4 regions of the Priestia sp. KCTC 13724 genome follow, and region 1 is predicted to be linked to each of the others. Evidence: predicted binding sites of a transcription regulator. Region 1 holds the regulator's gene; each other region holds the start of a gene.
The links. Region 1 encodes Rex, which represses fermentation and respiration genes when NADH is low (regulators of the CRP and FNR family bind a similar motif). Its sites were predicted from a motif close to TTGTGAAATATTTCACAA; they were not measured.

Region 1 (5,966 bases):
TTAGGTTAGCCGAGGCAGAAGCAAACTGGTTAAAAGCACAAGAAGCGAAAAATGAGTGAGAAAATGACTATGACAGTGAAATTTCGTCTAATGAAAGTTGAAGATATTGATCAAGTTGTTGAAATTGAAAAACAGGCATTTGCAACACCTTGGAGCAAAGAGGCCTTCTATAACGAATTAACGGCCAATCAATTTTCTACCTACCTTGTAATGGAAATAGAGGAGCAAATTATTGGATATTGTGGAACTTGGATTGTAATTGATGAAGCGCATATTACCAATATTGCTATACTTCCTAAGTATAGAGGAAAAGGGTTAGGATATGCTTTGCTTAAAGCTGCGATGAATGTTGTGCAACAGCTAGGGGCACTTTCAATGACGCTTGAAGTAAGAACATCAAATCATATTGCACAGTCATTGTATAAAAAGCTAGGCTTTGAGGCTGGCGGCATACGAAAAAATTATTATTCTGATAACAATGAAGATGCATTAGTTATGTGGGTGAAATTATGACAAAAGAAAATGAAGTAATATTAGCAATAGAAACAAGCTGTGATGAAACGGCTGTTGCGATTATTCGAGGTGGTACAGAAATTGTTGCAAATGTAGTAGCCTCTCAAATTGAAAGCCATAAACGCTTTGGGGGAGTTGTACCTGAGATTGCTTCACGGCATCATGTTGAGCAAATCACAATAGTTGTAGAAGAAGCTCTACATCAATCCAATATGACATTTGATGATATTGATGCAATTGCGGTAACAGAAGGACCAGGATTAGTAGGAGCATTATTAATTGGTGTCAACGCAGCTAAGGCGTTAGCTTTTGCTCATCAGAAGCCTTTAATTCCTGTACATCATATTGCGGGACATATTTATGCGAATCAACTTATTACGCCATTAAAATTTCCGTTACTAGCATTAGTTGTTTCGGGTGGACATACAGAACTTGTCTACATGAAAGAGCACGTTCGTTTTGAAGTCATTGGTGAAACAAGAGATGATGCAGCTGGTGAAGCATACGATAAAGTAGCACGTACGCTACAGTTACCATATCCAGGCGGTCCTCATATCGATCGTCTAGCTCAAGAGGGTGAACCCTTAATTGATCTACCGCGTGCCTGGTTGGAAGATGGCTCATATGATTTTAGTTTTAGTGGTTTAAAATCAGCAGTTATCAACACTGTGCATAACGCGAAACAAAAAGGTGAAGATATTAATCCACAAACATTAGCAGCTAGTTTTCAAGCTAGCGTAGTTGATGTTTTGGTAACAAAAACAGAAAAAGCTGTTCAAGAATATAACGTAAATCAACTGCTGTTAGCCGGTGGGGTAGCCGCAAATAAAGGGTTACGAGAGGCTCTACAGCAACGATTCGAAAAGTACTCTAATGTAGAGTTAGTTATTCCACCACTCTCTTTATGTACGGATAATGCTGCTATGATTGGAGCAGCAGCCAGCGTTTTATATCGTAAAGATAGAAGAGCGACCATGGCATTAAATGCGAATCCTGGGTTAGTGCTAGAATAGAGGATTGTGGATAATATAGTGGTTATCCACAATTTTCAATCAAATTAGAATTAACTGTGGATAATGCATATATTAAAGCCCATCACCAAAAGGTGTATGGGCTTCTTTTGTGTATAAACTGTTAGCTTTCCTCAATACTTAGCTGAAGTTCTTCCCAATCTTCCATTAATGTGGATAACTCTTGTTGAAAAGTTTGGTTCTCATTGTTTAAAAGCTGAAATTTTTCATGATCTTGGTAAATTACTGGGTCGCATAAAAGCTCTTCATTTTGCTCTAATTTTGCTTCCACTTCAGCAATTCGTTCTTCAATCTCTTCAATTCTTCTTTTTCGCTGCCTTAGAAGCTTTTTTTGTTCCTTATCTTGTATATATGACGTTTTGTCACTTTTCCCTACAGATAGTTCCTGAGCCATATTTGCTGCTTCAAGCTCTTTTCTTTCTTCCATTTCTGCTTTTTTCTCAACGTAGTAGTCATAGTCCCCTAAAAACTCTGTTGTTCCCTCTGGAGACAATTCGATAACCTTGTTGGTAACTCTGTTGATAAAGTAACGGTCATGGGAAACAAATAAAAGTGTACCTGGATAAGAGATTAATGCATTCTCCAATACTTGTTTACTATCTAGATCAAGGTGGTTAGTAGGCTCATCTAGAATTAAAAAGTTTGCTTTTTGCATCATCAGTTTTGCTAAGGCGAGTCTTGCTTTTTCTCCACCACTTAGTGTGGAAACAACCTTTAAGACATCGTCGCCTGAAAATAAAAAATTACCGAGCACAGTTCGAATTTCTTTTTCGGTAGTAGTAGGGTAGTCGTCCCATAATTCATTGAGTACGGCTTTGTTAGACGTCAAGTTTGCCTGTTCTTGATCATAATAGCCTACTGTTACATTAGAACCGAATTGGATTTCTCCTGAAACAAAAGGAAGTTTATTCATTAAGCCTTTTAACAGAGTAGATTTACCAATCCCGTTTGGACCTACTAGGGCAATGCTATCTTGACGAGTAGCACGAAGGTTAATGTTTTTTACAATAAACTGATTTTCTTCATATCCAATGGAAAGGTTGTCAACTTTTAATACTTCATTTCCGCTTTGCCGTTCAATATCAAAGGAAAAGCTTGCACCTTTTTCACCATCGTTTGGCCGATCCATTAGCTCCATGCGTTCTAACTGTTTACGTCTGCTTTGAGCTCGCTTTGTTGTTGAAGCCCTAGCAATATTTTTTTGAATGAAATCATTAAGCTTTGCTACTTCATCCTGCTGTTTTTCAAATTGCTTCATCTCACGCTCATAGCGTTCGGCTTTTTGTGTTAAATAATTTGAGTAGTTACCAGGATATTTATAGGTGGTTTTTTGACTTACTTCATAGACTTGTGTAACCACTTTATCAAGGAAGTAGCGATCATGGGAGACAATTAGGATAGCGCCATCGTAATTTTGTAAAAATTGCTCTAACCAAGCCAATGTTTCAATGTCAAGATGGTTGGTAGGCTCATCTAAAATTAGCAAATCAGGTTTAGTTAATAACAGCTTAGCTAGAGCCAGTCGTGTTTTTTGCCCACCGCTTAGTGTAGAAATAGGGGTGGAGTAATCAAAGTTTGAAAAGCGAAACCCGTGCAGGATTGAACGAATGTCAGCTTCGTATTGGTATCCGCCTAGATCTTTAAAGGAAATTTGAAGCTGATCGTATTCCTTTAAAAGCTTTTCATAGTTGTTGGAATCCTGCTGATAAGAAGGGTCTCCCATTTTTTCTTCAAGCTTTCTTAGTTCTTTCTCCATTTTTTGCAATGGCTTGAAGACGGTTAACATTTCGTCCCAAATAGATAAAGTGGATTCTAACACTGTATCCTGTCCCATGTAGTCAATCGTTGTTTCTTTTGGCTTCATAATCTCTCCACTGTCGTAGGAAAGTTCACCAGAAATAATTTTTAGAAGCGTTGATTTTCCCGCTCCGTTTCGACCAACTAGTGCAATGCGGTCTTTAGATTGAACTTCAAGTTTTATATTTGATAAAATCGGGTCTGCCCCGTAATATTTCGTAATTCCGTTTAACTGTAGAATAATCATCGTTTCACCTCTACTCATTTCGACATAGTGTATTTTAACATATTTTTAAGACAGAAGTATGAATAGGTGCATGTCATAAGCATTTCCACAAAATTATGTGTAGAATTCATTATTACCACATAGACTGTGTTAAAATAAACTATAGACTACTGTTCATGAGTGAATAGAAGGTTCACTTAATGGAAGCGCTATCTAATTTAAAAAGAGAATCTTGCTAAGTCAAGCGGAGATCTGAACGATAGCCATTATATCTATCGTAATTAAGGGGGCACAAGATGAATACAGAAAACTTAAAAATACCACAAGCTACAGCAAAGCGGTTGCCGCTATACTATCGTTTTATTAAAAATCTACATGCTTCTGGTAAGCAACGTGTATCGTCAGCAGAATTAAGCGAAGCGGTGAAAGTAGACTCCGCTACAATTCGTCGCGATTTTTCCTATTTTGGAGCCTTGGGTAAAAAGGGATATGGCTATAACGTCAATTATTTACTAAGTTTTTTTCGCAAAACATTAGATCAAGATGAAGTAACCAAAGTTGCTCTGATTGGTGTTGGTAATCTTGGAACAGCTTTTTTAAACTACAATTTCATTAAGAATAACAATACAAAAATTGAATTTGCTTTTGATGTTATTGAAGAAAAGGTGGGTACTCACGTTGGAGACGTACCTGTTTATCATTTAGATAAGCTTGAAGAACATATGACAGAAGATATTTCTGTTGCGATCCTAACGGTTCCAGCTACAGTGGCACAGCAAATTACGGACCGCTTAGTCAAATGCGGAATCAAAGGTATTTTAAATTTTACCCCTGCCCGTTTAAATGTGCCAAGCTCTATTCGTCTGCATCACATTGATTTAGCCGTAGAGCTTCAGTCGCTGGTTTACTTTTTGAAAAATTACCCTGAAAATAATATATAATAGAATATATATGTAATAAAGGAGGGGAAACCATGGGATTAGGTGCAGGTAGTGTGATTTTAATTGTAATTTTTGCACTTTTAGTTTTTGGACCAAAGAAGCTTCCCGAGCTTGGTCGAGCTGTAGGCCACACGTTAAGGGAGTTTAAAAGTGCCACTAAAGGAATAATGGAAGATAACGAAGACGAGGGCAAGAAGAAAGAACGAAATCAATAGAGGAATGATTGACATATGAACGAACAAGAAATGTCTGTATATGATCACATTGGTGAACTGCGAAAAAGGATTTTAATCGTCGTCTTTTTCTTTTTTATTGCTACAATTGGCGGTTTTTTCTTAGCGGATCGCGTTATTATTTATCTACAATCAGCAGACGAGGCAAGCTCGCTAACAATGAACGCATTTAAATTGACCGATCCGGTTAAGATTTATATGCAGTTTGCGTTTGTAATTGGATGTGTTGTTTCTGCTCCTATTGCGCTCTATCAATTATGGGCATTTATAAGTCCAGGCTTGTATGATAAAGAGCGAAAAGTAACTCTTGGATACATTCCAATTTCAATTATCCTATTTCTTACTGGTATTTCGTTTGCTTACTTTGTTCTCTTTCCTTTTGTAGTAGAGTTTATGATTCGAATAGCGGATAAGCTAGATGTTAACCAAGTTATTGGTATCAATGAATATTTTTCATTTTTATTTCAGCTTACGCTACCATTTGGTCTATTGTTTCAATTACCCGTTGTCATTATGTTTTTAACAAGACTGGGTATTGTGACGCCACAGTTCTTAAGCAGTATCCGGAAGTACGCTTATTTTGTGTTATTAGTCATAGCGGCTTTTATTACACCTCCAGAATTGTTATCACACCTAATGGTTACAATTCCTTTATTCATCCTTTATGAAATTAGCATTATTATTTCTCGCATTTCCTATCGTAAAATGCTGAAACATAGACAACAATATGAAGAAGCCGTTGGAATTTCTTCTGAATAACAAAAAAAGCCCCTGTTGTAAGGGGCCTTTTTATTTCTGAGAATCGTTGCTATTTGACTTTTTATATTGCTCCTGAAGCTTTTTAATCTTGCGGTGCAATGAAAAGGTTCGAATCGCAAAGCGAAAATCAAAAGCAGCGACTAAGGCAAACAAGATAGTTGGTAAGGTCCATACGGTGGTATCGACGCTTAAAATAGCTAAATACGTAAAGAGGATTCCTATAATTAAGTAGATAAATCCTCTGGTTAGAGGGATGTTATTCATAAACCAAGTCCTTTAATAATAAACTGTAGCTGTTCAGCCTGTTTTTGAATTTCAATAATTTCATCCGCAAAAATCGTTTGAACTAACACAACAATCGTGTTCATCAAGACATGAGCTATAATTGGAACAATAATCAGCTTCGTTCTTGCATATAAAAACGCGAATACAAATCCCATAGCCGTGTAAACTAATAAATGTTCGA
Region 2 (5,966 bases), on a different contig from region 1:
ATGTTGTGCATATTATTGCATGCCTATATTTGCAATTCCGTATTTTTCAAGCTTGTAGTAAAGAGCGCGAATTGATATATTTAGACGTTTTGCAGTTTTGGTTTTATTATAATCATGTTCTTTTAAAACGTGCAGTATAACATCTTTTTCATATTGTTCCACTAACATTGAAAGGGTCTCACCGCTTTGTATAGTAAAATCAACAGATGTTGGTTCAGTGTGTTCACTTACATCATTTAGAGTTGGAAGATGTTTTGCAGTAATGATTACCTCACTATAATGCATATAAATAACAGCTCTTCCTAAAATGTTCTCAAGCTCTCTGACGTTTCCTGGCCAGTCATAGTGGACAAGCAATTTTAATGCATCCTCTGATAGACCTTCTACACTTCTGCCATAGTCTTGGTTAATTTTCGTAATTAAGTGTAGCGCCAAGGTCTCGATGTCTTCTTTTCGCTGTCGAAGAGGTGGAATTTGAATTGGAATTTTATTCAATCGATAGTAGAGATCTTGTCTAATTGTTCCGTCGGCAATCCCTTGTTCCAAATTCACATTCGTTGCCGCAATCACTCGCACGTTTACAGGAATAGAGCTGGTCCCCCCCACTCGTACTAGCTCCTTTTCTTGTAGCACTCGTAATAGTTTTGCTTGCATATGTGCTGATAATTCACCGATTTCATCTAAGAAAATACTTCCGTTATTCGCTTCTTCAAACAACCCGCGCTTGCCACCCCGCTTAGCACCTGAAAACGCTCCTTCTTCATAACCAAAGAGCTCGCTTTCTAAAAGAGATTCCGATAACGCAGCGCAGTTTACGCGTACAAATTTGTTATACTTTCGTTCACTTGCATTATGAATAGCATGGGCAAACAGCTCTTTTCCAGTTCCAGACTCTCCGCGCAGCAAAACCGTTGCAGGCGTTTTAGCTGCTAGTTTTGCTTGTTCAATGGCTAACAAAAATTCTTCAGATTCACCAATAATGTCAGCAAATGAATACTTCGCTTCTAGCGTACGAATAATTTGGCGCGCTCTGTTTAATTCCGTCGTAAGCTGCTGTATCTCTGAGATATCGTGAATAACGCCTACGCTCCCTTTTAACTTACCATCCACGATAACCGGAGCAACGTTTACAACAACATCTTTTTTGTTCGGTCCCACTTTCATGCTGACACCGCGCACAGCTCTTCTTGTTTTTAACACCTGCATGTGCATGCTTTCTCCTTCAGAAATATCTGTGGTTGCCGGCTTCCCAATAGTATCTGAGCGCTGAAGTCCCGTGATTTTTGTATAAGCAGGGTTTATTAATAACCCAACACCTTCTTCATCCACAACTGAAATGGCTTCTTCTGATGACTGAATGATTGCTTCAAGCATTGTTTGAATATCCTTTAAATTAGTTACTTCCTCAGCTAAATTCACCACTTCTGTAATATCTTTAAAAACAGAAAACGCTCCAAATAATTCTCCTTTTTCATTAATCATAGGAATGCGTGACGTAATTACTTTATGACTGTTCGTAATGGTAAACTCTTGATTATAATCCGTCCGTTTTGTCAGTAAAGTCGTTGGTAACTCACTCGCTGGAATGGATTCATGAATATGCTTTCCAATGACGTTTTCACTTTTTAAGTTTGTAATTCGTTCAGCACTTTTATTAAAGAGGGTTATTTTTGCCTCTTTATCTACAACAATCATTGCATCATGCGTAGAGTTAAAGATCAGGTTATATTTATCTGATTCATGCGTTAACCGCTCAATTAATTCTTCTTTTTGCTCCATTAAGCTAGCCATCATTTTAGCAACTGATCCTGGAATCAACAGCGTATTACTTTGTTTTTGCTTATGTAATTCCTGAAAGACACGTTCACTTCCAGTCGCATCTACAATCACATCCACACCTTGGTGAAGAAAAGATGACCAGCTTGTGGACACTTTTATCCCTAATTGCTCTGCATACTTCATCGCTGGCGCCTCAGAGTTAACATCTACTACTCCAGCTACCTTTACGCCTTCCGCTTCTTCAATCATCTTTAATACGGCCAACCCACCCGTGTTAGCACCAATAATCAACACAGTTTGCATATTTTTTCACCTTTTTCATTTAAAACGGAAAAATACTCTGCAACTTCTTGCACCACTTTATCATATAAAACTTTAAACAGTCTTGACAATTTTTTTTGCTGTTTTATCATTTAAGTAAGACAAACCAGGAAAGGATTTCCTAACTATGATGAGGATTATTGCATTGCTCATTTTATTAATTCCCGGAGTTTTAGCAGGTTATGGCATTAAATTAATGAGGGATATGGTGTTTGGCATTTTACAGCCGCCTTTTTCATCCTTAATGCTTCAGTTCACTGTAGGGTTACTATTTTTTGTAATTGGTTTAGGATTTGTAGCAGGTTTTATTCTTCATCGAGATCGAAAGCGTCAAAAAGTTCAACCTCGCTTTCAGCAAAAAAAAGAAGCATCTCTATCAAAAAAATAGAGATGCTTCTTTTTTTACATACGTTTATTAGCAAATTCATTAACCATCTTCTCAGGATAATCAGTGATGATGGATTCACAGCCATATCCGTATAGCTGTTTCGCTAGCTTCACATCATTCACCGTATATGGACGCACAGGGATACGATAGTCTTTGGAAGCAGCTACGTTTACTTGATTAACCGTACGATAATTTGGATGAAGTGCTCTAGCACCAAGGTGTTGAGCATAAATCCAAGGCTCAAACATTGGGTATGAGTATAAAATAGCGGTTTCAATAGCTGAATCAAAAGATGTTACTCTCGCTAAGCTATTATGATTGAATGAAGATATAATGATACGGTCTTTCATTTTATAATAGTAAATAAGGTCCAGTACTTTCATTTCTAAATAAGGATAGTCAAACAAGTTGTTTTTCAATTCAATATTAACAGAAAACTGTTGATTAGAAGCCCAAGCTAGTACTTCTTTTAACGTAGGTATTTGACACGCGCCGTATTTCTTTTTAAATTTATAGCTCGCATCAAGGCTTCTTAATTCTTTATAATTAAAGTCCCTTATATACCCTTTACCATTTGTTGTACGATCAACTTTTTCATCATGAATAACCATGAGCTCATCGTCTTTGGACATATGAACATCAAGCTCAATTCCATCTGCTCCTACTCTGATTGCTTCTTCAAACGAAATCATTGTATTTTCAGGAAACGTCCCTGCTGCTCCTCTGTGACCCATAATACGCATACTTGCTCAATCCCTTCATTATGACTTATGATTAACAAGGTAGTTGCAATTTATCATAATGCTTACACATATATTTTACAAGAGAATAGGAGTTGATATGTATGAGACCATTACAAATCTCACCTGATACGGCTGTCAAACTAGCTGAAAAACTAAACGTTCCTTTAGAACAACTTATGCACATGCCCCAGCATATCCTATTGCAAAAGCTTGCTCAGCTGGATAAAGAAGACGACAAGAGCTAATGATAGATCACTGGTATTATGGAGCGATCCAAGATAAGAAAGGCCTTTTAAGAAGGTCTTTTTTTATTTAATTAACTTTTAACAAAAATGATATTTTATTATTGCAAAATGAAAAAGCGAGTGTTATTATCTAATTGTGAAATACTTCACAATATCTAATTCGCCGAAATGATTACAAAAAATTAAAGATGATTTGTTTTTTATTTATCTAACTATGTGAAATATTTCACATACTATTTGCTTGAGGAGGCATTCTTATGGAAATGACATTAGGAAACAAAGTTGTGTTAGTAGGTACAGGTGCAGTTGGAGCAAGCTATGCCTATTCATTAATGAACCAAGGTATTTGCGATGAGTTAGTGTTAGTTGACTTAAACGAAGAAAAAGCACGCGGTGATGTAATGGATTTAGCTCACGGTATCGTATATGCTCCAAGCTCTATGCGCATTTCTTTTGGAACGTACGATGATTGCAAAGATGCTGCTATTGTCGTAATTTGTGCAGGAGCAGCTCAAAAGCCAGGAGAAACAAGACTTGACCTTGTTCATAAAAATGTCAAAATCTTTGAACACATCGTGAATGGAGTCATGTCCTCTGGATTTAATGGTATTTTTTTAGTAGCGACAAACCCAGTTGATATCCTTACTTATGCCACATGGAAATTTTCAGGACTTCCAAAGGAACGCGTGATTGGTTCAGGCACCATCCTTGACTCAGCTCGTTTCCGTCATCTCCTCAGTGAAGAGCTTGGCGCAGCTCCAACGAGCGTCCACGGTTATATCATTGGAGAACACGGAGATTCTCAGCTTGCCGTTTGGAGTGGCGCTAACATTTCTGGAACACCAATCGCAGATCAGCTATCATCAGAACGAAAAGAAGAAATTGCTGTTCAAGTACGAAATGCGGCTTATGAAATTATCAAATCAAAAGGTGCTACTTATTATGGTATCGCAATGGGATTAGCTAGAATTACGAGAGCCATCTTGAGAAATGAGCAGGTTGTCCTTCCAGTAGGAGCCTATCTAGACGGAGAATATGGTGAACATGATATTTATGTAGGTGTTCCAAGTATCATTCACCGTGGAGGTGTAAAGAAAGTCTTAGAACTTCCGTTAGATAAGTCCGAACATGAAAAATTCTCAAAATCTATTCAAACGTTAAAAGAAATTCAGCAGCCATTTTTCTCTTTACCAAACTAAGCAGGAAGCGAGAAAGTTCGCTTTCTCGCTTTCTAAAGGAGCCATTCATATGCTTGTTGATACGTATAATCCATTTCAAAACCTTACGCTTTCAGCACTTATTGCAGCTATTCCCATTATCTCATTTTTAATATGTTTGACCCTTTTTAAAATGAAAGGAATTTATGCAGCACTGTTAAACTTGGGTATTACGCTCTTTCTTGTTATTTACTTTTTTGACCTTTCACCTACGCATGCATTCGGCAGCGTTATTCAAGGGTTCGTTCAAGGTATCTGGCCTATTGGCTATATTATTATTATGGCTGTGTGGCTTTATAAAATTGCCGTTGAAACTGGAAAATTTGATGTTTTAAGAGGTAGTATTATTAACATTTCCAGCGATCAGCGACTTCAGCTATTGCTCATCGGCTTTTGCTTTAATGCCTTTTTAGAAGGAGCTGCAGGCTTTGGTGTGCCAATTGCAATTTGCGCCGTACTACTTGTTTCACTCGGTTTTAAGCCACTTCAAGCAGCTATGCTTTGCCTAATCGCGAACGGAGCATCTGGTGCATTTGGCGCCATTGGGATTCCAGTAGCGATTGTTGATACTTTTCAGTTAGAGAACGTAAGTGCCATGGATGTATCGGTGCAAACGGCTTTAACTCTCCCTTTCATTAACTTTACGATTCCTTTTTTACTTATCTTTTTAATTGATGGATGGCGAGGAGTTAAAGAAACGCTCCCTGCTATTTTGGTCACATCTTTTATTTATACTAGTGCACAAGCCGCTATGACCATCCTAATTGGGCCAGAGCTTGCTGATATTATTCCTGCGCTTTTAGCAATGGGGGCACTTGCTCTTTTCTTACGTAAATGGCAGCCAAAGCGTATTTTCTTGCTAAATGGACAAGCCCCTACTGTGAGAAAATATCCAGTAAAAGAAGTTATTCTTTCTTGGTCACCTTTTTATTTGTTAACAGGATTTGTACTAATCTGGAGCCTTCCTGTTTTCAAATCTCTTTTCCAACCAGGAAACCTGTTATCACCTTTTGTTTTCACTTTTAATGCTCCTGGAACACCTATTGTACTTTCAATTGATTTCATTGGAGCAACAGGAACGGCCATCCTTTTTGCTGCTATAACGACTGTTTTAACAACGAAAAACATTAACCGTTCTCGGAGCATAGCACTTCTAGGAAAGACAATCAAAGAATTTATCATTCCTATTGGGATGATCTGTGCTGTTATCAGCATCGCTAAACTAATGACATATGGTGGCTTAACAATGGCACTTGGGAATGCCGTAGCCGAA
Region 3 (5,966 bases), on a different contig from region 1:
AAAAGGTTTTTATAAAGAACAAGGTCTCGACATGATAATTGAACCGGGAGGACCTCAAATTTCATCAACCCAAGTCGTTGCTTCTGGAAAGGCTGAATTTGGTTATACGCAAGCGGAAGATATTTTAATTGCAAGAGATAAGGGAATACCTCTTGTTGCGATTGGAGCAATTTTTCAAAAAAGCCCGCAGGTATTAATTACCCATAAAGGAACGGTAGGAGATTTTAAGCAGCTGAACGAAAAGACAGTGTATACAGCACCAGGGAGTGGTTATTGGGAATATATTAAAAAAGCCTATAACTTAGATAGGGTAAAAGATCGTGCGTATACGGGCTCATTAGCAACCTTTATTGAGGATGAAAATGCGGTCACACAAGGGTACGTGACGTCAGAGCCGTTTTCTCTTGAACAAGAAGGAATAGAAAACGATTATTTATTCATTCATGATGCTGGATTTGAAACGTATGCAAACGTGATTTTTACAACTGAAAAGATGATTAAAGAAAACCCTGAAGTGGTTCAATCATTTATGAATGCTACGGTAAAAGGCTGGGAGTATTACCGAGAAAGTTCAGATGAAATCAATCCGTTCCTTCAAGAGAGAAATCCAGACTTGAAGATGGAAGCGATGGAATATGGTGCAAAAGCACAAGAAGAATTGATCTTCGGAGGAGATGCTGCTGAAAGAGGTTTCGGTTATATGTCAGCGGAGCGCTGGGATAAACTTCAAATGCAGCTTCTTGACTTAGGGATTATTAAAAATAAAGAAGATATTAAGGGGATTTTTACAACAGAATTTTTAAAGAAATAAACCGTAAATGTAGAGAAAAGAGAAGAGTAGATCTTCTCTTTTTTAGTAGAAAGGAAGATTCTATTGTATGATATGGCCATTAAAAATGCTCGGTTGTTACACGCAGTGGAAGTTGTAAATATTGGAGTATCGAATGGAAGGTTTATGCATATAACAAAAGATCTAGTAGATGGAAAGAAAGTGATAGATGCCAAAGGGGGGATAGTTATTCCTCCTTTCGTAGAATTGCATACTCATTTTGATACCGCTTTGACTGCAGGTTGGCCAAGCTTTAATCGAACCGGTACGTTACAAGAAGGAATTTCAATATGGAACAAACGGAAAAAAAGTCTTACCATCAAGGACGTGAACGAGAGGGCTGAACAAGCATTAAAGATGTACATCAAGCATGGGGTGTTAAGTGTTCGAGCAGCAGTGGACATATCTGATGATGATTTAACGGCTTTAAAAGCTATTCTGCAAATAAAAAAAGTGTATGAACAAATTATCGATTTACAAATTATTGCTTTTCCGCAAGATGGGTTGTGGAAGTGCTTTGAAAATCAGGGGCGAATGCGGAAAGCACTTGAAATGGGAGCTGACGCAGTAAGTGCTGTGCCACATTTAGAAAGTAGTCAAGAAGAAGGGGTGCGCTCTTTGGAATACTGTTTTAGTCTCGCCAAAGAGTATGGAAGCTATATTCATATTTTTTGTGACGAAGTAGACGAAGTGAGCTCAACATTTGTACAAGAAGTAGCGAATTTAACCATTGAAAATGGGTTTGAAGGTAGGGTTGTAGTCAGCCACGTAAATGCGCTGGCTTATTATGAAAGTAAATATGCTGAATCAGTAATGGAGGCTATAAAGAAAGCTCGTTTAACCGTTGTTAGTTGTCCACTTATTAACAGTTCGATGCTAGGAAGAAATGATGCATATCCTAAAGCGACAGGAATTACCAGGGTGAAAGAATTAGATACCAAAAATATTAATATTTGTATTGCTCATGACGATATTCAGACTCCTTTTTATCCCTTCGGAGACGGAAATATGCTAAGAGCCGCTTTTATGGGAGCGCATTTAGCTCATATGACAGGAGAAGAACCAGTGAAAAGGGTTTTATCCATGATTACAGAACGACCAGCCGCTGCTTTTGGAAAAGGCAAAGCGTATGGAATTCAAGAAAGAAGTGAAGCTAATTTTTTACTTTTTGAGGAGCGGACGATTCGTGAGCTTATGCTTAACCAGTCGGTGCCTAGATATGTAATCAGAAGAGGGAAAGTTATAGCTGAAACGATTCCGGCTTATACGAAGTGGGGGTGTTCTTTGCAACTTATGTAAAAAAGCCAACGCGTGTCTGCGTTGGCTTTTCTGTATTAATATGCTAGAGCAAATAAACCTTTGATGTGTGACAAGTAACGAACGTTACTTGCTTCTTTCATTAGAGACGCTGGCAAACCTTTTAATTGCGTTTTATTTCCGCCGATTGTACCAATTGCATCTTTACGTCCAAGGCTTCCTAATGTACCAGAGAATACTGGAGAGAACCCGTGCATTGCGCCACCTTTAATAGCTACTGCTAAGTTCACGCCAATAACTTCTCCCATTTGCCAAGCTAGCTGTGCAGTTGGTGGGTAAGGGCGTCCTTCAGGCCCCATAACAACCGCGCTATCACCAGCTACGAAAATGTCTTCGTGAGAAGTAGATTGTAAGAATTCATTCACAAGAGCACGACCGCGGTTTACTTCGATACCAGAGTTAGCAACTACTGAGTTACCTTGAACTCCGCCAGTCCATACCATTGTTTTTGTTTCGATTTTGCTACCGTCTTTAAGCTCAACTGTTGTAGCATCCATTTTTGTAACAGGAGTTCCTGTTACAAATGTTACGCCACGTTTTTCCAAGCTTGATTGAGCGCGTTCTACTAGTTCAGTTGGGAAACCAGGAAGAACAGTTGGAGCAGCTTCTACACAGTATAGAGAAACATCTTTTGGATCAATACCGTGTTTTAGGCAAAGGCTTGGCATAAGGTCAGCATATTCACCTACAAGCTCGATACCTGTTAAACCGCCACCACCGACAACGATTGTTCCGTCAGCTTTATTTTTTGTTTTGCTAAATTCAACAATGCGCTCTTCTACGTGTGCACGTAGGCGGTTTGCATCATTTACTGATTTCAACACAAAGCTGTTTTCTTCTAGTCCTGGAATGCCGAAGTAAGCAGTTTCACTACCTAATGCAGTTACTAAGTAGTCATAGCTTAATTTTGTTCCGTCTTCTAATGCCACTTCACGTTGGTCTGGTGAAATTTCTTTTACTGTAGCAATCTTTAATTCTACATCTTTACCTTTTAGTAACTTTTCTAATGGAAGAGCTACTGCTTGTTCAGATAGTCCACCTACTGCTAAACGGTGCAGTTCAGTAATGATTTGGTGAGTAGAAAAACGGTTTACTACTGTAATTTTTGCTTCAGATGCACTTAAGTGTTGACGAGCTGTTAGGGCTGTTAGTAGACCACCATAGCCGCCACCTAAAATTAAAATATGTTTTGACATAGTAGATCGATCCTCCGTTCGTGCTTTATAAAATGATAGATTGTTATTATTTTTGTTTTTCGCCTGTTACTTCTAAGTAAGCCTGCGCAAAGCGGAATAGTTTTTGAACTTGTGGATCTTTGAGCATACGTAATAAACCAAACAAACCGATAGTTGTTGATTGGTTAGCTTCCGCACGATCACTTGCTTCGATTGCTGAAGCAGCAAGATCTTTCACTTTTCCTTCAATTGGTTCGATAAATTCTTTAGCACCAGCAAGTAAATCTTCTTTTAACACGTTATCTGTTAATAGAGACTGTGTTAAGTCGTACGTTTTTGTTAATACAGTTACCATTTCAGTTAGCTTTGGTAAGTTGTCAACAAGAACTGTTAATGATTCTTGAACTTCTGGTTTTAGCAATTGATCAAGTACATCTGATTGAGTTGCACCTTTAGCTTGAATCGCTTCTTCAGCCGGCTTTTGGATAGTTGATTGAGACATAAGAACGTCCTCCTTTGCTGTATATTGTTGCATATGTAGACACTTTAGCTGCTAGACTTCTAGTTTTGTTGTGAAGTCCTGCACATTTATCTATTGTAAATTTATTGCCTTATAAAAGCAACCGGTTTGGTGGAAAAACCTAAGAAAGAGTCGAACGATGCATTTATCGGAAATGAACTCTGTTTATTCAGAAAATAAGAATAAATTCCGATTTTTAGATTGACGATTTTATCGATTCTCACATACAATCTAAAACATAACATTCGATGTGAGAAGATATGACGTGAAGGTCATGAATGAACTATACCAAACAGCTATATTTGAAATTAATCGTGAAAAGTATATGGTCCATGTAAAGGACAGGTTTCGTAAAATTGAGCAGTTTAAAGGGAAAATTCGTGAAGTTGAACGTGTGCTTGAACTGCTAACACAAGAGGTTGTCATCGAGGCAATCGTTTTAACATCAGCGATTGTAGAAGGTTTATCGCGAATGGAGGAAAGATAATGGGGATTGAAGAACTTAGCTTGGGCGTCAATACAACGTGGGTGGTACTAACGGCTGCTATGATTCTATTAATGGAAGTCGGCTTTGAGCTACTAGGGATTCAGTTCATTGGCTTAGTAGCATTGTCCGCGCGGGGCTTTATAGCAACGTGGTTTGGTTTAAAAGCAATTGCGCTACTTGTACCGCTTCGCTCCACAGAGGAAGAGGAAGAAGTAGGGTTAGATATTAGCTACCACGGTATTATAGCTGCCAATCAGTCTCATGAATTTATTGAATACTATAACCAGTACGAACAAACAGAACAAAAATAAAAGAGGCTGAGACATAAGTATTTCAGTCAATAATCTATCCGAACTATTGCGAGTTAACTACTTTTGATAGTTCGGATATTTTTTGTTGGTTCCAAAGACAATTAAAAAAAGCGAATTTCTGTAGCGTAATGGAGTAAACTTATTCTTCCAACCTAACGATGGTAGAACAGTTATCATTCGTCTGTGAGAAGAAATTATTTTGGTATGTCCCAGCTTCTTTTTATGTGTAAAAAAAGAAGAATTTTTCTAATTCCTACAAAATGATTGAAAAGTCAGAAAATTTATGTTATAGTATAAAAAAGACAAGGAGTTGATTTCTTATGAAGAAAAATTTGCTGAATTCGTCGCCGAAATCGAATGTGAAAGTGTTAGATTCCCTAATTGCCGAAATGTTCTTAGATAAAGTTATTGCAGACTTTCAAAAAGCGAAATTGAAAAAAGAAATCGACCAGTCATTAGAAAAGAAAAGCAAAGAAGATTTCTTTAAACTAACCGATCAGCTAAAGAGTATTTCTTAATAGATGAGGCTGAGACATAAGTAGTTCAGCCTCTACTATACAGGAACGATTTTAATGCATCAAACTCGGAAGTTGTTTATTTTAATGATGCTAGACTAAGGTTGTCAGCAGTATAAGGATAATAAAAGTAAAAAAGCTGCAGTCGTTTAGACATTCTAAGCGCCTGCAGCTTTTTATATTCCGTTAAAAGGAGTTGAAAAATTCAGTAATATAAGCTACTATGTGAAGGATTATCACGATAGGTATAGTAGGATATTGCACATTACATAAGCAAGAAGAAAGGAGATTGCATGTCTAATCGAAGAATAGTCATTGCAGGAATTGAAAGCGGAGTAGGCAAAACGACTCTTACAATTGGATTGATGGGAGCACTCCGTCAAGAAGGCTATGTTGTACAGGGCTTCAAGTGCGGACCAGACTACATAGATCCAACGTATCATACAGCTGTTACGGGAAGGGTTTCAAGGAACATTGATAGCTGGATGCTTGAGGAAAAGATGATAGCAGCAATTATGAATCATGCGAGCGATGGAGCTGATATATCAGTTATAGAAGGAGTGATGGGCTTTTATGATGGAAAAGCACCAACCAGCAATCATGGAAGCACCGCTGAGCTTAGTATTTTAACAAACAGCCCCGTCATTTTAGTTGTTGACTGCTCTGGAATGGCAAGAAGTGCTGCTGCAATTGTGAAAGGCTTTCAGCTTCTTTCAGAAGAAGTCAACATCGTAGGCGTTATTGCAAATCGAGTCGGCAGTCAAGGGCATTTTCAACTAATTCAAGCAGCGGTTCAGAAGGAGTGCGGAATT
Region 4 (5,966 bases), on a different contig from region 1:
AAATCATCATAGATAACAAGTACGTGTTTGCCGTTATACATGAACTCTTCACCCATTGTTACACCGGCATAAGGTGCTAAGAACAGCATTGGTGCTGGTTGAGAAGCAGATGCTGTTACAACAATTGTGTAATCAAGCGCTCCATGCTTACGCAATGTCTCTACTACGTTACGTACTGTTGACTCTTTTTGCCCAATAGCTACGTAAATACAAACCATATCTTGGTCTTTTTGATTTAAAATTGTATCAATTGCTACAGATGTTTTACCTGTTTGGCGGTCACCAATGATAAGCTCACGCTGACCTCGACCAATTGGTACAAGAGCGTCAATCGCTTTAATACCTGTTTGAAGTGGCTCATGTACAGATTTACGATCCATAACGCCAGGAGCTTGGCTTTCAATTGGACGTGTTTTTGTTGTTCCAATTGGGCCTAAGCCGTCTACAGGTTGACCTAATGAGTTTACAACACGACCAATTAATTGTTCCCCTACAGGAACTTCCATGATTCTTCCTGTACGACGTACCTCATCCCCTTCACGAATTCCAGTGTAAGGTCCTAAGATAACGATACCGACATTGTTTTCCTCTAAGTTTTGTGCCATACCCATGACACCATTTGAAAATTCAACTAACTCTCCAGCCATGACATTGTCGAGGCCATGAGCACGTGCGATACCATCCCCAACTTGGATAACAGTACCTACATCACTCACTTTAATCTCAGACTGATAGTTTTCAATTTGCTGTTTTATCAGCGCACTAATTTCTTCAGCTTTGATGCTCATGAATTTCACCCCTATCTACGATCTATGTGCAAGAAGTTCGCGATGTACCGATTCTAATTTTCCGGAAATACTTCCGTCATAAATACGGTTGCCGATGCGAAGCTTCACGCCGCCGATTAGGCTCTTATCGATTACATTTGAAATATATAATGAATGCTTTCCTACTTTTGGTGCAAATGTTTCAGAAATAGCACGCTCTTCATCTGAAGATAATGCTTTTACAGAGTATACTGTAGCTGCAGCTACACCTCGTGCTTCATTTGCAAGAGCACGATACTCACGAGTAATCTCCCCTACTACTTGGATGCGATGACGATCTAATAATAAAAGGAGCGTATTTTGAACCGTTTCTGTCAACGTTGAAAAAGTTTGGCGAACTAAGTCTTTTTTTCGGTTGGTTGAAATTTTTGGATGCGTTAACACTTCAATTAAATCATCGTTTTGAGCGAAAACTGCTTCCACTACGTCTAACTCTTCTTGTAAAGCATCGATTGATTGCTTTTCAGAAGCTAATTGAAAAAGAGCTAATGCATAACGCTTCGCGACTGCCGACTGACTCATCGTACATCCCCTACTTCTTGAATGTACTCATTGATCAACTTCTCTTGATCTTGCTCTGACAATTCTTTTTCAATCACTTTCGACGCGATTAATACAGATAATGATGCAACTTGCTCACGAAGTGCAGTAACTGCTTGATCTTTTTCTTGCTGAATTTCTTGTTTTGCTAATGCTTTTAAACGCTCAGACTCTTCACGCGCAGCAGCAACAATTTCTTCTTTTTTCTCTTCAGCAGATTTTCTTGCGTTTTCCATTAAAACTTGAACCTCTTCACGAGACTGTTTTAACAGCTCGCGCTGCTCCTCAACAAGCTTCTGTGCTTGTTGATTCTGCTGTTCAGCTGAATCAATTTCACTTGCAATATGCTCTTCACGCTGTTTCATGATACCCATTACTGGACCAAACGCGAACTTACGTAACAATGCTAGCAAGATAAGGAATATTACTAATTGGAATAAAATATCTCCACCGTTAAAGCCTGATGCTCCTAATACAAACGTATTTGACACGGCTGCTTCACTCCCTTCAAAGACTTAACATCTATGATTTTGCTCATTAAAGACATAAAGCAATGGCGAAGGTTCTTTTCGAATGATCTTCGCCACTTTTAAACGTTTTAAGTTACTGATTATTGACCTTGAACCATGAACGCGATTACTACAGCGATAATAGGAATCGCCTCTACTAATGCAACCCCGATGAACATTGTCGTTGTTAATGTACCACGTGCTTCTGGTTGGCGAGCGATACCTTCTACTGTTTTTGATACGATAAGACCGTTACCGATACCAGCACCTAGTGCCGCTAAACCAATTGCAATTGCAGCTGCTAATAAACCCATTTTATAAAGTCCTCCCTTAGTGAAATAGAATTTTTTCAACATGTTTTAAACTCGCTCAAAACGGGTAAAGCTTGAGCGAAGGTTTTATAAATTAATGGTCTTGACTCACTTTGTGTGCCAGGTAAACCATTGTTAACATTGTAAAGATAAAAGCTTGAATTGCACCTACGAAAATACTGAAGCCTTGCCATGCCAATGTTGGCACAACTGCCCCAAATAATCCAAGAGCAGTACCACTTGTAGCAAGCCCTGCTAATAAAGTTAACAGAATTTCTCCTGCATAGATATTCCCGAAAAGACGTAGACCAAGCGTTAGCGTATTTGCAAACTCTTCAATAATCTTTAATGGGAATAGAAAAGGCATTGGTTTGAAGTAATCTCGACCATATTCTGCAAATCCCTTCATCTTAATACCATAATAATGTGATAAGACAACGACCATTGCTGCTAGAGTCAATGTAATCGTCGGATCAGCAGTCGGTGATTTCCACCATAATTCGTGATCGACAACAACGGCAAATGGTAATCCTAACATATTGGCGACAAAGATATACATTAGTAGCGTTACACCTAATGTTAAGAAACGACCACCCGTCTTCCAATCCATTGTGCTGTTAATGAGGCCTTTTACAAAGTCTAATACCCATTCCAGGAAGTTTTGCATACCTGTAGGCTTCATTGCTAAAGTACGAGTACATAAAACTGCAATTAAAAACACAATGACTGACGCCACGGTAATCATCAACATGTTACTGAGATTAAACGTAAGACCAAAGAAATCTTGAGTTGGTGATTCATGACCCAACTATATTCACCTCTCTTCCCATCTCCTGCGTATATTTTGAACAACTAAATCTATGATAATGACAAGATAGGATGTCATTAATCCCATAACTACACCAATAATATGAAAAGTATTTGGATAAGAGATTGTAATTACAACTGCTAGAGCAGCGGTTGCAAACCTTGCAAATGTTCCTACTGAACGAGGTCGTTTTCCTTCATCCAGCGCTTGTCCAAACTGTTTAGCCCTTCTTACTAAAACCCAAAGGTTATACAAACTGAGTGCTGTACCTAAAATCAGGCCTAAAAACACGGTTTGATACGGAGTAAATCCCCATCCGAGAACGTATAGTGCTAGTAAATAAAATATGTAGGATCGAAGTCTTGGAAATAAATGTTGCAATTCTTGCATGGATTATTAATCTCCTGAAAAAAATTGTCGGACTGTACGCAGCATGGCATAGACGCCAACTGCAAGCCCTAAAAGAAGGCCTAAAACTAAAAAAAGTGGCTCAGTCCCAACTTTTCCATCAATCCATTTGCCACCAAATAGACCGATTAATACGGAACCTGCTAACTGAGAAAGAATGGTGGACATCAATGCAATCGCTTGTAATGAATGCCGTTTTTGCTTAGTCATTTAGAAAACCCCTTTTTGGTAAATCCTTTTTTTCAAAAAAATCTACATACTCTACTCTAAAAATATGCGAGCTTATGTATAAATTACCAAAAAAAGTTAAAAACAGTTAGTCAAAAACACAAGCGAACCTTGATTTTCAAGTGTTGAAAACCTTATCATTTATATCCATTGTTAGCATACAATAGCGCATATTTAATGTCAATGTGTTTAAGCTAAAAACTTCACAATCTAAAAAGGGATGTTCACATTTTTGCCACACATATTTCATATTTAAATAAGAACAATGTAAAAGGGCGTAAAACCTTGGTTTTACGCCCTTTTACTCAATTACTAGCCCTGCGTTTGCTACCTCTGTTTTACCATCTTTTTTAGCGTATGCGAACACTTTATACTCACCTTTAGGCAACTCTTCCTGCAGCTGAATTTTCCGTTTTAACATCCCTCTTTCTAGTTTTTTATCTACATCTAAATAAGAGACAAACCGAAGGGTGTCTATGTCATAAACAGCAATGCCAAATTCATCTGCTCCTTCAGGCAAAAACAATTCGTATAGATACGTTTTTTCGTCACTTCCCTGTACGGCCTGTAGTCCCATAACACGAGGATAATTTGGCTTTTCAACCATATACAAATAGGGTATTGATATTGTTTCACGTGAATCACGAATTTCTAAACGCCCATCATATATGCCTTTTTTCTTTTGATGGCTGTTTACCTGAAGATCAACTGCAATGGTCTTCGTTTCTTTCGGCTTCAATGTGAAAGAAAGCGGCACTCTCCAAATTTCTCCAAACGTTTTTGTTGGAGGCGTAACATGATAAACGTTTTTGTAATTCGCCTCATTAAAAATACGCATTTTAATCCTTTTGTTACTTTGTCCTTCAAAAACTCCAAACGACAGCGTGCTAGGTGATAACAGCGTTGTTGCCTTTACAGCACGTTCCACTTGAATTCTTCCTGCTCCTTGTTCATACGAGTGATAGAGCTCACCCTTTAAGTTACGAATTGGCTTTGCCGTACTCATAAGTGCCGCTTTTACTTGTTCTGGAGACCAATTGGGGTGAGCCTGTAAAAGTAACGCACAGGCTCCCGCTACGTGAGGTGCTGCCATGCTTGTTCCATTTAAAGGCTCATACCCGTTCGGTACCGTACTCCTAATTTGGTAACCTGGTGCTACCACATCAGGTTTGATATCCCAGGTGCTCGTAACTGGACCTCTGGAGCTAAAAGGAGTAATGATGTCTTCTACAGTTTTCATAGAAGCGAATGCATACACGTTCCCTTTTTGAATTTCTTTCTTTATGGATTCTCCTACATCACTCGAAACCATCACTACTGGAATTGAAAACGATTCACTTACACTCTCGTCTACCACTCCATTAATAGCATGGTATACAATTACAGCTTTAGCTCCAGCTTTTTCAGCTTTACTGATTTTTTTCGACAGAGAGATTTCTCCCGTTTTCATAAGGACAACTTTGTTTCCAAAATATGACACTTCCCTTCCGCTTCCTGCGTCCGTTAATACAATTGTCTGATCAATATCCCACTTCGCGGCATTTGGTAAAGGAGATAGAGAAATTTGCTGTGATAACTTTTCCATTTTTATAAATGGAATACGTGTCGGAGAAACTGAAGCACCAACCGAAATAGCTTGTTGAGCCGTTCCAGGAGAGCCTACGGTCCACAAACCAGGCCCTGAATTACCGCTAGAAGTTACTGCTACAATCCCTTTTTCAACAGCTTTATTTAACGCTAAGCTTGTAGGTAAATCTGGACCATTAATGTCATTTCCTAACGATAAGTTAATGACATCGACCCCATCTTGAATTGCTTTTTCAACAGCTAGAATAACATTTTCAGACGAGCCAGACCCACCCGGACCTAGGGCTCGGTAGGCATAAATTTCAGCTTCGGGTGCTACTCCGCGCATCTTCCCGTTTGCTCCTATAATACCGGCCACATGGGTACCATGAAGCGTAGGTTCTCCTTGCTTGCTTACTGTTTCCATTGGAGAATAATCTTGGTCCACAACGTCATAGCCACCTCGATAATTTGACTTTAAATCAGGATGATTAAAGTCAATTCCAGTATCAATTATTCCAACCTTTATCCCTCGACCCGTCAAGCGCTGGTTTTTCTTATCAAACATGCCCCTTACCTTTTCACTGCCAATGTAGGATGCACTTCCTTCATTTTTTGCATGATACGAAACAGAAGCATGCGAACTATCAATATAAGGTTCTTCTCGAAGTCTTTGTAAGTCATATAAAGTCCCCGATACGGAGAGCCCTGTAAATACCTCCCGAAACTCGTGGTTAATGCTCACATTTGGATACTTTTTTTTTATTTC

Region 2: the regulator Rex is predicted to act here: its motif matches at 3,611-3,628, upstream of AC1UFB_RS14090 (L-lactate dehydrogenase).
Region 3: the regulator Rex is predicted to act here: its motif matches at 3,892-3,909, upstream of AC1UFB_RS13615 (helical membrane plugin domain-containing protein).
Region 4: the regulator Rex is predicted to act here: its motif matches at 3,823-3,840, upstream of AC1UFB_RS06760 (AtpZ/AtpI family protein).

Annotation. Positions count from the first base shown of each region.
Region 1 covers NZ_JBXDLD010000082.1:24,675-30,640, reverse strand. Annotated here, with positions in the region: gene tsaB (tRNA (adenosine(37)-N6)-threonylcarbamoyltransferase complex dimerization subunit type 1 TsaB) at 1-59, shown strand, start outside; gene rimI (ribosomal protein S18-alanine N-acetyltransferase) at 64-513, shown strand; gene tsaD (tRNA (adenosine(37)-N6)-threonylcarbamoyltransferase complex transferase subunit TsaD) at 510-1,526, shown strand; gene abc-f (ribosomal protection-like ABC-F family protein) at 1,648-3,588, opposite strand; gene AC1UFB_RS12175 (redox-sensing transcriptional repressor Rex) at 3,864-4,508, shown strand; gene AC1UFB_RS12170 (twin-arginine translocase TatA/TatE family subunit) at 4,541-4,723, shown strand; gene tatC (twin-arginine translocase subunit TatC) at 4,739-5,500, shown strand; gene AC1UFB_RS12160 (YdiK family protein) at 5,531-5,764, opposite strand; gene AC1UFB_RS12155 (CPBP family intramembrane glutamic endopeptidase) at 5,761-5,966, opposite strand, start outside.
Region 2 covers NZ_JBXDLD010000100.1:8,812-14,777, forward strand. Annotated here, with positions in the region: gene AC1UFB_RS14070 (sigma 54-interacting transcriptional regulator) at 13-2,082, opposite strand; gene AC1UFB_RS14075 (DUF2627 domain-containing protein) at 2,228-2,488, shown strand; gene AC1UFB_RS14080 (glycerophosphodiester phosphodiesterase) at 2,503-3,231, opposite strand; gene AC1UFB_RS14085 (YycC family protein) at 3,333-3,476, shown strand; gene AC1UFB_RS14090 (L-lactate dehydrogenase) at 3,734-4,675, shown strand; gene AC1UFB_RS14095 (L-lactate permease) at 4,725-5,966, shown strand, end outside.
Region 3 covers NZ_JBXDLD010000091.1:76,986-82,951, reverse strand. Annotated here, with positions in the region: gene AC1UFB_RS13630 (ABC transporter substrate-binding protein) at 1-811, shown strand, start outside; gene AC1UFB_RS13625 (amidohydrolase family protein) at 884-2,128, shown strand; gene AC1UFB_RS13620 (NAD(P)/FAD-dependent oxidoreductase) at 2,164-3,342, opposite strand; gene AC1UFB_RS13615 (helical membrane plugin domain-containing protein) at 3,389-3,823, opposite strand; gene AC1UFB_RS13610 (hypothetical protein) at 4,116-4,328, shown strand; gene AC1UFB_RS13605 (ammonium transporter) at 4,328-4,639, shown strand; gene AC1UFB_RS13600 (IDEAL domain-containing protein) at 4,960-5,157, shown strand; gene AC1UFB_RS13595 (cobyrinic acid a,c-diamide synthase CobB) at 5,448-5,966, shown strand, end outside.
Region 4 covers NZ_JBXDLD010000045.1:33,676-39,641, reverse strand. Annotated here, with positions in the region: gene atpA (F0F1 ATP synthase subunit alpha) at 1-788, opposite strand, end outside; gene AC1UFB_RS06785 (F0F1 ATP synthase subunit delta) at 804-1,349, opposite strand; gene atpF (F0F1 ATP synthase subunit B) at 1,346-1,858, opposite strand; gene atpE (F0F1 ATP synthase subunit C) at 1,978-2,190, opposite strand; gene atpB (F0F1 ATP synthase subunit A) at 2,282-2,995, opposite strand; gene AC1UFB_RS06765 (ATP synthase subunit I) at 3,002-3,385, opposite strand; gene AC1UFB_RS06760 (AtpZ/AtpI family protein) at 3,392-3,613, opposite strand; gene AC1UFB_RS06755 (S8 family serine peptidase) at 3,933-5,966, opposite strand, start outside.